DNA from 4 places in the Priestia sp. YIM B13489 genome. Region 1 is predicted to be linked to each of the others. Evidence: riboswitches for the same ligand, from Rfam matches in the RefSeq annotation. Region 1 holds a riboswitch; each other region holds the start of a gene.
What was found. A riboswitch is a leader RNA that binds a small molecule or an ion and turns the genes downstream of it on or off. The one in region 1 is predicted to bind S-adenosylmethionine.
Positions count from the first base shown of each region.

Region 1 (2,198 bases):
GGTGGACGCACAGACGATCGCTCGGGAGGACGCCGTACGGGTGGACGCACAGACGATCGCTCTCGAGGACGCCGTACGGGTTCACGCTCTTCAGCACCGGCCGAGAAAGTTATTAAAACGAAAAATTATCGTTGGAAAGCATGATGAAATGGAACATAAAAGGTGCTTATAAAGCACCTTTTCTAACATATAGGAAAAAGGAGGAGAATGAGTATGAGTATGAATCATTATATCAATAAAATTGTGGAGTTGGATATTTCAGGTAAAACGAGATTTGTTGGCAGACTTATTGATCTTGGATTAGATATTATGGTTTTGTATAATGGACATGATTATTTGTATATTCCTCTTTTACACATGCATCGTTTGCGGGAAGTATCCGAAGAAGACTATACGGTTTTACGTGAAATAGAAGAGAATTTGATAGAAGAAAGTCAGCGGATTTCTTATCGTAATATTTTACAGCAGGCAAAAGGGAAATTTATTGAAATTTATGTAACGGGAGGGAAATCATTGCATGGCTATATCACAAGCGTGCTGAATGATTATCTTGTGTTTTATTCTCCAGTGTATAAAAATGTCTTTGTTTCTCTGCATCATTTGAAATGGCTTACCCCTTACAGTAATGAGTTAACCCCTTATTCTTTAAGTGACAAAGAGCTCCCCGTAAGGCCCGCCTCTGCACCTTTTGTCAGAAACTTTGAAGAGCAGCTTAAAAAATATGAAAATCAGCTGGTCGTATTAGATTTAGGGGATCAATCAGAAAAGATTGGCGTACTTAAAGAAGTTTCTAATAATATTGTTGAACTAATTACGGCAAATGGAGAAAGTATGTATTGGAAGTTAGCTCACGTAAAATCTGTACACTTGCCTTAAAAAAAGAGACCTCGCTTTCGTCTCTTTTTTTATGTGTTTATCAGGACAAGTATATTGAATAAACAAATGAGACGATTTAAATTTTTTAGAAAATTATGTTGACAATATAGAAAATCTTTATTAAAGTTATTAACAACAAACGTTAACCACCAACAATTATATAGAACTCTTATCCAGAGTGGCGGAGGGACTGGCCCTGCGATGCCCGGCAACCATCAAATGAAACATTCATTTGAACGGTGCTAATTCCTGTGGAACATCAGTATTGTTCTAACAGATGAGAGAAATCGTGTATAAACGAACACTCTTCCATCTGTGAAGAGTGTTTTTTATTTTGAGTTAAGGAGAGAAATAGATGAAAATTGAAACTTTATTAGTTCGTTCAGGAGTAGGTCGTGACCCTTCAACAGGTTCTATTACAACCCCCATTTACCAAGCATCAACATTTGCTCATCCTGCTTTAGGGCAAAGTACAGGATTTGACTATGCACGTACGGCAAATCCTACTCGTACAGCATTGGAAGAAGCAATTGCTGCTTTGGAAAAAGGAGAAGTAGGAGTAGCATTCGCTTCAGGAATGGCGGGTGTAATGGCAGTTTTAGCACTATTTAAAAACGGAGATCATTTAATTGTATCAGAGGATTTATACGGAGGAACGTACCGAGTACTAAATGAAATTTTTTCAGAGCAAGGAATTACTGTTTCGTACGTCAACACAGCCCATCTCGAACAAGTAAAAGATGCGCTTCGTCCCAATACGAAAGCTTTATTTATTGAAACACCTACGAATCCAATGATGCACGTGACTGATTTGCCAGAAGCAATTGCGTTAGCTAAACAGCATGATTTGCTTACCATCGTTGACAATACCTTCATGTCCCCTTATTATCAGCGTCCTTTAGAGCTTGGAGCAGATATTGTGATACATAGTGCAAGCAAATACATTGGGGGTCATAATGATGTAGTTGCTGGTCTTGTAGTCGCTCGATGTAGTAGCTTAGGAGAGAAAATTCGTTTTTATCAAAATGCAGCTGGGGCAATCTTAGGTCCACAGGATAGCTGGCTGTTATTACGCGGTGTTAAAACGCTAGCGCTTCGTATGGAAAAGCATAATGAAAATGCACTGAAAATTGCAAATTGGCTTACTGCTCATGATCTCGTGGAAAAAGTGTATTACCCTGGTCTTGAAACACATCCAGGCTATGAAATCATGAAGAAACAAGCAACTGGATTTGGAGGCATGATTTCTTTTGCTGTCTCACACCCTGACATCGTGTCAGTACTTTTAGAAAATGTCAAAGTTATTACATTTGCAGAAAGCT
Region 1 covers NZ_JBHZOQ010000053.1:3,537,990-3,540,187, forward strand. Annotated here, with positions in the region: gene ACFX4W_RS23985 (hypothetical protein) at 1-144, shown strand, start outside; gene ACFX4W_RS23990 (hypothetical protein) at 214-876, shown strand; SAM riboswitch class I at 1,043-1,160, shown strand; gene ACFX4W_RS23995 (trans-sulfuration enzyme family protein) at 1,232-2,198, shown strand, end outside.

Region 2 (2,198 bases), 1.4 Mb from region 1:
TAATGGCGCAAGTAATAAGAGGCAGCCGTAGCTTGAACATCTTGAAATAACCTTCTCATCTCCTCAAAATCACATAGGATACAATGATCACTCGTGTCTAAATGTTTAATTAAATTAGAGGCTTCAGTTGAAATCTGCTGTAAATATGTTCGCACATTATTTTTAATTGTATCGTCTAATTGAAAAGGTTGTCTCTCCATCTTATATAGCTCCTATCTGTCAGTCAGTGTTATCTGTAATGTGTGCTAATGTGGGTGAATTATCCGTAAAGCTTATAAATCCCTTATTAATTTTATAGAGAGGTTTTGTGTTTTATTTAGCAAGAGAATATAAAAAGTTGGAGAAAAAAGAAAGCGTTTTATAAATTGATATGTTCACATTTGGGTTAAATTTACATATGTTGTTTTAAATAAAAGTATAGATATTTCTGTGAATTTAAAGTATAGTTTTCTTATCGGATATATGATTTTTAATGTTGACAAATATTCTAAATATGCTAAAATTTTTAAAAAATGCTTATCAAGAGTGGTGGAGGGATCTGGCCCGCTGAACCCCGGCAACCTGCTTAGCAAGGTGCTAATTCCAGCAAAGTGTGTATCATTTTGAAAGATAAGGTGAAAATTTATTGCCTACCCAGTCTTTCAATATGGAAGACTTTTTATTTTGATATAGCGCAAGCGATAATTTGAGGAGGGACACCAATGACTGTAACCCCCGACTTAAAACAAATTTTTGAGCATGTCGAAGCAAAGTAAGAATTAAATAGTTTCGCTGACTAGACACACTAGAGGCGGTTTTATCCAATTCTAGTGGGTAAAACCGTCTTTTTTTATTGGATAACGCGGATAACTAAGAATTGGAGTGAAGAAAATGGCAGACTTATATACGTACGAAAACTGGAGTGATACATTTCCAGAGTTCGACAGTGAAGATGAAACAAAAGGAGCCCTTTCAGCATTGCAGTGGGCGTATGATACCTACGGAGATTCAATTATTTACGCATCAAGCTTTGGTATCGAAGGAATCGTGTTAATTGATTTAATTTCAAAAGTGAAAAAAGATGCTGAAATTGTCTTTTTAGATACGGGCGTTCATTTTAAAGAAACATATGAAGTAATTGATGCAATTAAAGAACGCTTTCCTGATTTGCGTATTCATATGAAAAAACCGGATTTAACGCTTGCAGAACAAGCTGAGAAACATGGAGATGAGCTTTGGAAGAGTCAGCCTAACCTATGCTGTCAAATTCGAAAAATCATCCCGCTAAGGGAATCTCTTGCTCCTTATGATGCGTGGATTTCTGGTTTGAGACGCGAGCAGTCTGAATCTCGTGCCAACACGAATTATTTTAATAAAGATGAGAAATTCAAGAAAGTGAAAGTCTGCCCGTTAATTCATTGGTCCTGGAAAGAAGTTTGGCGCTATGTGTATAAGCATGATTTACCATATAACAAACTTCATGATCAAGGCTACCCAAGTATCGGCTGTGAGCCCTGTACCGCACCTGCCTACAATGTAGACGATTTACGTTCAGGAAGATGGGCAGGTACACAAAAAGTTGAATGCGGATTACACGAATCTTAAATACGAAAGAGCTGAATAAATGATGCTTTTATATGTTGCCTTTATCATTGCGCTTTTTTTTGCAATGAATATTGGGGCAAGCGGTGCAGCAGCAGCTATGGGCGTTTCATACGGCTCCGGTGCGATTAAAAAGAAAAGAGTAGCCCTGTTCATCTGTGCTGTAGGTATTGTGCTCGGAGCCATTATCGGAGGCGGCGAGGTGGTAAAAACCATCAGTTCAGGTATCATACCTGAAAAATTGCTGTCAGTAGAATTAGTTATTATCATTCTGGCTGCTGCAACGCTGTCACTCTTTTTCGCGAATTTAATTGGTATTCCTCTATCAACAAGTGAAGTAACGGTTGGTTCAGTTGTTGGAGTAGGCGTAGCTTATCAATCTCTGTATGTGGAAAAACTTTTAGTTGTCATGTCTTTTTGGATTATTGTTCCGCTGGTTTCATTTGTCATTGCTTTTTTGATTGGAAAAGTGATAAAACGCGGAGCGCATAAAAAAGAAGCAAAGGGAACGTGGAAAAGAGTTTTAACGATTTTAGTTATAGCGACGGGATTCTTTGAAGCCTTCTCAGCTGGAATGAATAACGTGGCAAATGCTGTCGGTCCTCTAGTAGGAGCTG
Region 2 covers NZ_JBHZOQ010000053.1:2,126,255-2,128,452, reverse strand. Annotated here, with positions in the region: gene cdaS (sporulation-specific diadenylate cyclase CdaS) at 1-200, opposite strand, end outside; SAM riboswitch class I at 514-616, shown strand; gene ACFX4W_RS16630 (phosphoadenylyl-sulfate reductase) at 871-1,584, shown strand; gene ACFX4W_RS16625 (sulfate permease) at 1,604-2,198, shown strand, end outside.
Region 2: it holds a riboswitch for S-adenosylmethionine, as region 1 does, so the genes downstream of both, ACFX4W_RS16630 (phosphoadenylyl-sulfate reductase) here and ACFX4W_RS23995 (trans-sulfuration enzyme family protein) in region 1, are expected to answer to the same signal.

Region 3 (2,198 bases), 130 kb from region 1:
AATGGTACGCGCCTGCTGCCATTTTATTTGCTCTTTTTACAGTAACAGCCGCAATTCTCCAAGGAATTAATCAGCAAAAGAAGCTAATCTTAGGCTTGGGCTTAGGAATTGTTGTGAAGATAGTATTAAACGTACTGCTGGTTTCATGCTTAAAAGAAATTGGACCGGTTGTCGCGACTTACGGAGGGTATGGTGTATCGGTTATATATAACTTTTATTTAATTGAAAAATCCATTTCTTACCGAGTTCAATCACTGGGACAAGCTGCGTTGACACCTGTTTTATTAGTAAGTGTGATGTCAGCCGCTGTGATTATCGGCAATTATACTTCTCACTATTTTTTAGAAAATAAGCTGTCTGCATCTTCACTTGCGATGAGCACATCTTGTATTTCAATTGCTTTAGGTGCTGCCGTGTATCTAGGACTTGGCGTAAAAACAAGTTTAGGGCAATCCGTTGTATTAAATAGAAGAAAAAGAATGTAAAGGAGAGAAAGTAGTGTCAAAACGATTTGTACTAACCGTGGCGGCTGGAGGGTGTATAATAATTTCCGGCGCGCTGCTGCTATTAAATTGGGAAAGATTGTTTGGCGATTATCGTCCCGTTCAAACAGCAACAGCTGTATTCAAGCTAGAAGTGGGAAGTCAAGATGTAGCGAGGACTACAGATTCAGATGATGCTCTTCACTATATGGTGAAAAAAGGACATTTAGATGAATATATTCATATGATGAATGAAAAAGGCTATATGTTAAAAGAAAAAGATATTGATCATAACCGACTTGTTTTTAACGATGGACAAGAGGATGAGCAAATTTACTACAAGCGTTTTGCCAAGAAGTATACGATGATTGATGGAGAAGGGTAAAGGTTTTATATGGTATTTTAGTAGACTAAAATCTTATAACCCTACCTGTTTTTAAAGTTTTTTTGCGGAAAAGAAAAATAATATTGACAATTATGACAAAAAGCTTAATACTGACTTTATTACATAAAACAAATACAATTTGTTTCCTTATCAAGAGAGGTGGAGGGACTGGCCCTGTGAAACCCGGCAACCGCTGTCTATGACAGAATGGTGCCAAATCCTTAAGAGTGTACTGCTCTTAGAGATAAGGAAGAAGCTGAAACAAAGCTCTTCCTTATTTATTTAAGGAAGGGCTTTTTATGTATAAAAAACAATGAGGTGATAATTTGAACAAAGCAGACCGTATTAAACGAATGAAAACACCGGAAATTGATCCAAAGTATGAAGGACGAGTGCCTCCGGGTCAGGTAGTAACGGAGCGCTTTCCGATTTTACATGAAGGCGACGTGCCGGAGTATAACTTAGAGGAATGGACGCTTCGGGTATTTGGGTTGGTAGACAAGGAAGTGACGCTTTCGTATCAAGATATATTGGACATGCCGCAAACGACGGTGAAATGTGATATTCACTGCGTAACGAGATGGACAAGGCTTGATAATGAATTTACGGGCGTGCTGTTTACAGACTTTTTAAAAGCAGTTGGCGTGGAGCTAAAAAGTAAATACATCATGCTGCACGGAGATAATGACTATACGTCAAACATTGAGGTAAAAGATTTACTGAGAGACGATATTCTTCTCGCTCATTCCTTTAACGGAGAGCCGCTTACAGCTAAGCACGGATATCCGCTGCGATTGGTTGTTCCGCATTTGTACTTTTGGAAAAGTGTTAAATGGCTCCGAGGCTTTGAAGCTATTGATGAAAATCATCCTGGCTTTTGGGAGCAAAACGGCTTTCATCTTAGAGGAGATCCGTTTAAAGAAGAGCGTTTTTCTGGAGAAGATTTAGGCATTCCAGAAGATGAGTGGGTACATAAAGACTATGATTAATGAAAATGCCTATGCGTGTGCATAGGCATTTTGTCAGCGCTGGCGGTTTAATTCCCACACAACGTGGCGAAGTTCAGGCAAAATCAGCTTGGTCATAGCTAGACGAACAGCACCGCTTGATCCTGGTGTAGAAAAAACGGCTTTTTCGTTAATCGTCCCGGCAATTGCTCGGCTCATAATTGCTGCGCTGCCAATGTCTTCGGTGTAGCTCAGCATGCGAAACAGCTCGCCAAACCCAACGATTTCTTTATGAATCAGCGCTTGAACGGCTTCAATTGTGACGTCTCGTTTTGTAATGCCGGTCCCGCCGTTTGTGAGAACAACGTCAATGTCCTCAGCACT
Region 3 covers NZ_JBHZOQ010000053.1:3,664,313-3,666,510, reverse strand. Annotated here, with positions in the region: gene ACFX4W_RS24720 (putative polysaccharide biosynthesis protein) at 1-485, shown strand, start outside; gene ACFX4W_RS24715 (hypothetical protein) at 499-867, shown strand; SAM riboswitch class I at 1,012-1,118, shown strand; gene ACFX4W_RS24710 (sulfite oxidase-like oxidoreductase) at 1,194-1,856, shown strand; gene ACFX4W_RS24705 (MogA/MoaB family molybdenum cofactor biosynthesis protein) at 1,890-2,198, opposite strand, start outside.
Region 3: it holds a riboswitch for S-adenosylmethionine, as region 1 does, so the genes downstream of both, ACFX4W_RS24710 (sulfite oxidase-like oxidoreductase) here and ACFX4W_RS23995 (trans-sulfuration enzyme family protein) in region 1, are expected to answer to the same signal.

Region 4 (2,198 bases), 1.4 Mb from region 1:
AGTTCTTTCTTGCAAATTTCTTTTAAAAAACAGGTGAACTGTGATACATTAACGAATATTGTATAGCATAAAGAAATGATGTTACTATACAACTGACGATTATGGGTGATGAAAATGGGGCTAATTGAAATTGAAAAAGTAATTATTGTCGAAGGAAAATCAGATAAAAAGCGTATCCAAGATATCATTCGAGAACCAATTGAAATTATCTGTACAAACGGTACGATTAGTTTATCAAAGCTGGATGAAATTATTGACTGTACGTTTAACAAAGAGGTATACATACTTGTTGACTCTGATGATTCAGGGAATAAGCTAAGAAAACAATTTAAACGAGAGCTTCCGGAAGCAGAGCATCTATATATTGATAAAATGTACCGAGAGGTTGCTGCCGCCCCTAGACATCACATAGCAACAGTATTACTGAGTGCCAATATCGATGTTAATGCAGAATTTTTAACATAAAAGGAATGAGCAACATGCAAGAATGGAGCGAAAAACAGCTTGAAGATCAGTTAAAAGAAGGACAAAGAACGTTTATCTTTTTCCATACACCTTTTTGCGGGACATGTCAGCTGGCAAAAAAAATGTTAACCGTAGCAGAAGCGATGCTGCCCGGTGTGACCATCGGAATGAGCAATTTAAATTATATGCCTTCAAAAGCAGAAATATTTTCAATTGAAAGTGTACCTTGTTTGATTGAAGTGAAAAATGGCGAAATGGTAAAAAAACTCTATGCGTTTCATTCCATCGAGCACGTACTTGAAGAGCTTCGATAATCAAACGTTTGTTTAAAATGAAGAAATTGAAAGAGAGTGAACCGTTGGGGCTGTTGGAATCTTGGGATATTATCCCAAGAACAAAACCTGTTGACAGCCTATCTGACACATGCTAAAATCACACTCATGAATGTTCATAAATGAATGAATATTTCCCAAAAACAAAATAATTGTTGCGAACTCTTATCAAGAGAGGTGGAGGGACTGAGCCCTGTGAAACCCGGCAACCGTCAGACTAACTGAAATGGTGCCAATTCCTGCAAAGCTATGTGCTTTGAAAGATGAGAGAAAGGATTAAATATCGAGCCTTTCTGTCATGCGCAGAGAGGCTTTTTTGATGGGGAAAATTGTTTTACGGCTTTTTCATCCTATAGGGCAACCTAACATAATTAAGTTTTTACTAAAGAAGGTGAAGAAATATGATTACATTAACAGACGTTACAAAAATTTATCAGGCCAAAAGTGGTCAAATAACAGCTGTTGATAATGTGAATCTAACCGTTAACCAAGGTGAAATTTACGGAATTATTGGTTATAGCGGAGCGGGGAAAAGTTCTTTAATTCGCTTGCTAAACGGGTTAGAAACACCAACGACAGGAACGGTAGAAGTAGCAGGTAATGATATTGGAAAAATTAAAGGCGGAAAACTCAGAAAAGCTAGACAAGAAATTAGTATGGTATTTCAGCACTTTAATATCTTGTGGTCGCGTACGGTGCGAGAAAATATTGCTTTTCCGTTAGAAATAGCAGGGATCTCAAAAGAAAAAAGAATGAAACGAGTAGACGAGCTTATCAAGTTAGTCGGGCTTGAAGGGCGTGAAAATGCTTATCCATCACAGCTTAGCGGTGGACAAAAGCAGCGTGTTGGTATTGCTCGAGCGCTAGCCAATAACCCAAAAGTATTGCTGTGTGATGAAGCAACATCAGCGCTTGATCCTCAAACGACAGATTCCATTTTAGATCTGTTAGTAGATATTAATGAGAAGCTAGGGTTAACCATTGTATTGATTACTCATGAAATGCACGTTATTCGTAAAATTTGTCATCGGGTAGCCGTTATGGAAAATGGGGCAGTGGTAGAAGAAGGACAAGTGCTAGAAGTATTCAGAAAACCTAAGCAGCCGATTACAAAACGGTTCGTTCAACAGATTTCTGAACCAGAAGAAACGTTTGAAACAATTGAACAAGTACAGGGGTTATATCCAAGCGGGCAAATTATTCAGCTTACGTTTGTTGGCGGAAAAGCAGAGCAACCGCTCATTACAACGATTTTAAAACAGTTTGATGTAACGATTAATATTTTGCAAGGAAAGATTTCTCATACACAAACAGGTTCATACGGGACGTTGTTCGTTCATTTAGATGGAGAATTAACAGAAGTTGAAAAAGTCATTGCATACATTCATGAGCAGCAGGTAG
Region 4 covers NZ_JBHZOQ010000053.1:2,185,022-2,187,219, reverse strand. Annotated here, with positions in the region: gene ACFX4W_RS16985 (toprim domain-containing protein) at 115-465, shown strand; gene ACFX4W_RS16980 (thioredoxin family protein) at 480-779, shown strand; SAM riboswitch class I at 960-1,067, shown strand; gene ACFX4W_RS16975 (methionine ABC transporter ATP-binding protein) at 1,199-2,198, shown strand, end outside.
Region 4: it holds a riboswitch for S-adenosylmethionine, as region 1 does, so the genes downstream of both, ACFX4W_RS16975 (methionine ABC transporter ATP-binding protein) here and ACFX4W_RS23995 (trans-sulfuration enzyme family protein) in region 1, are expected to answer to the same signal.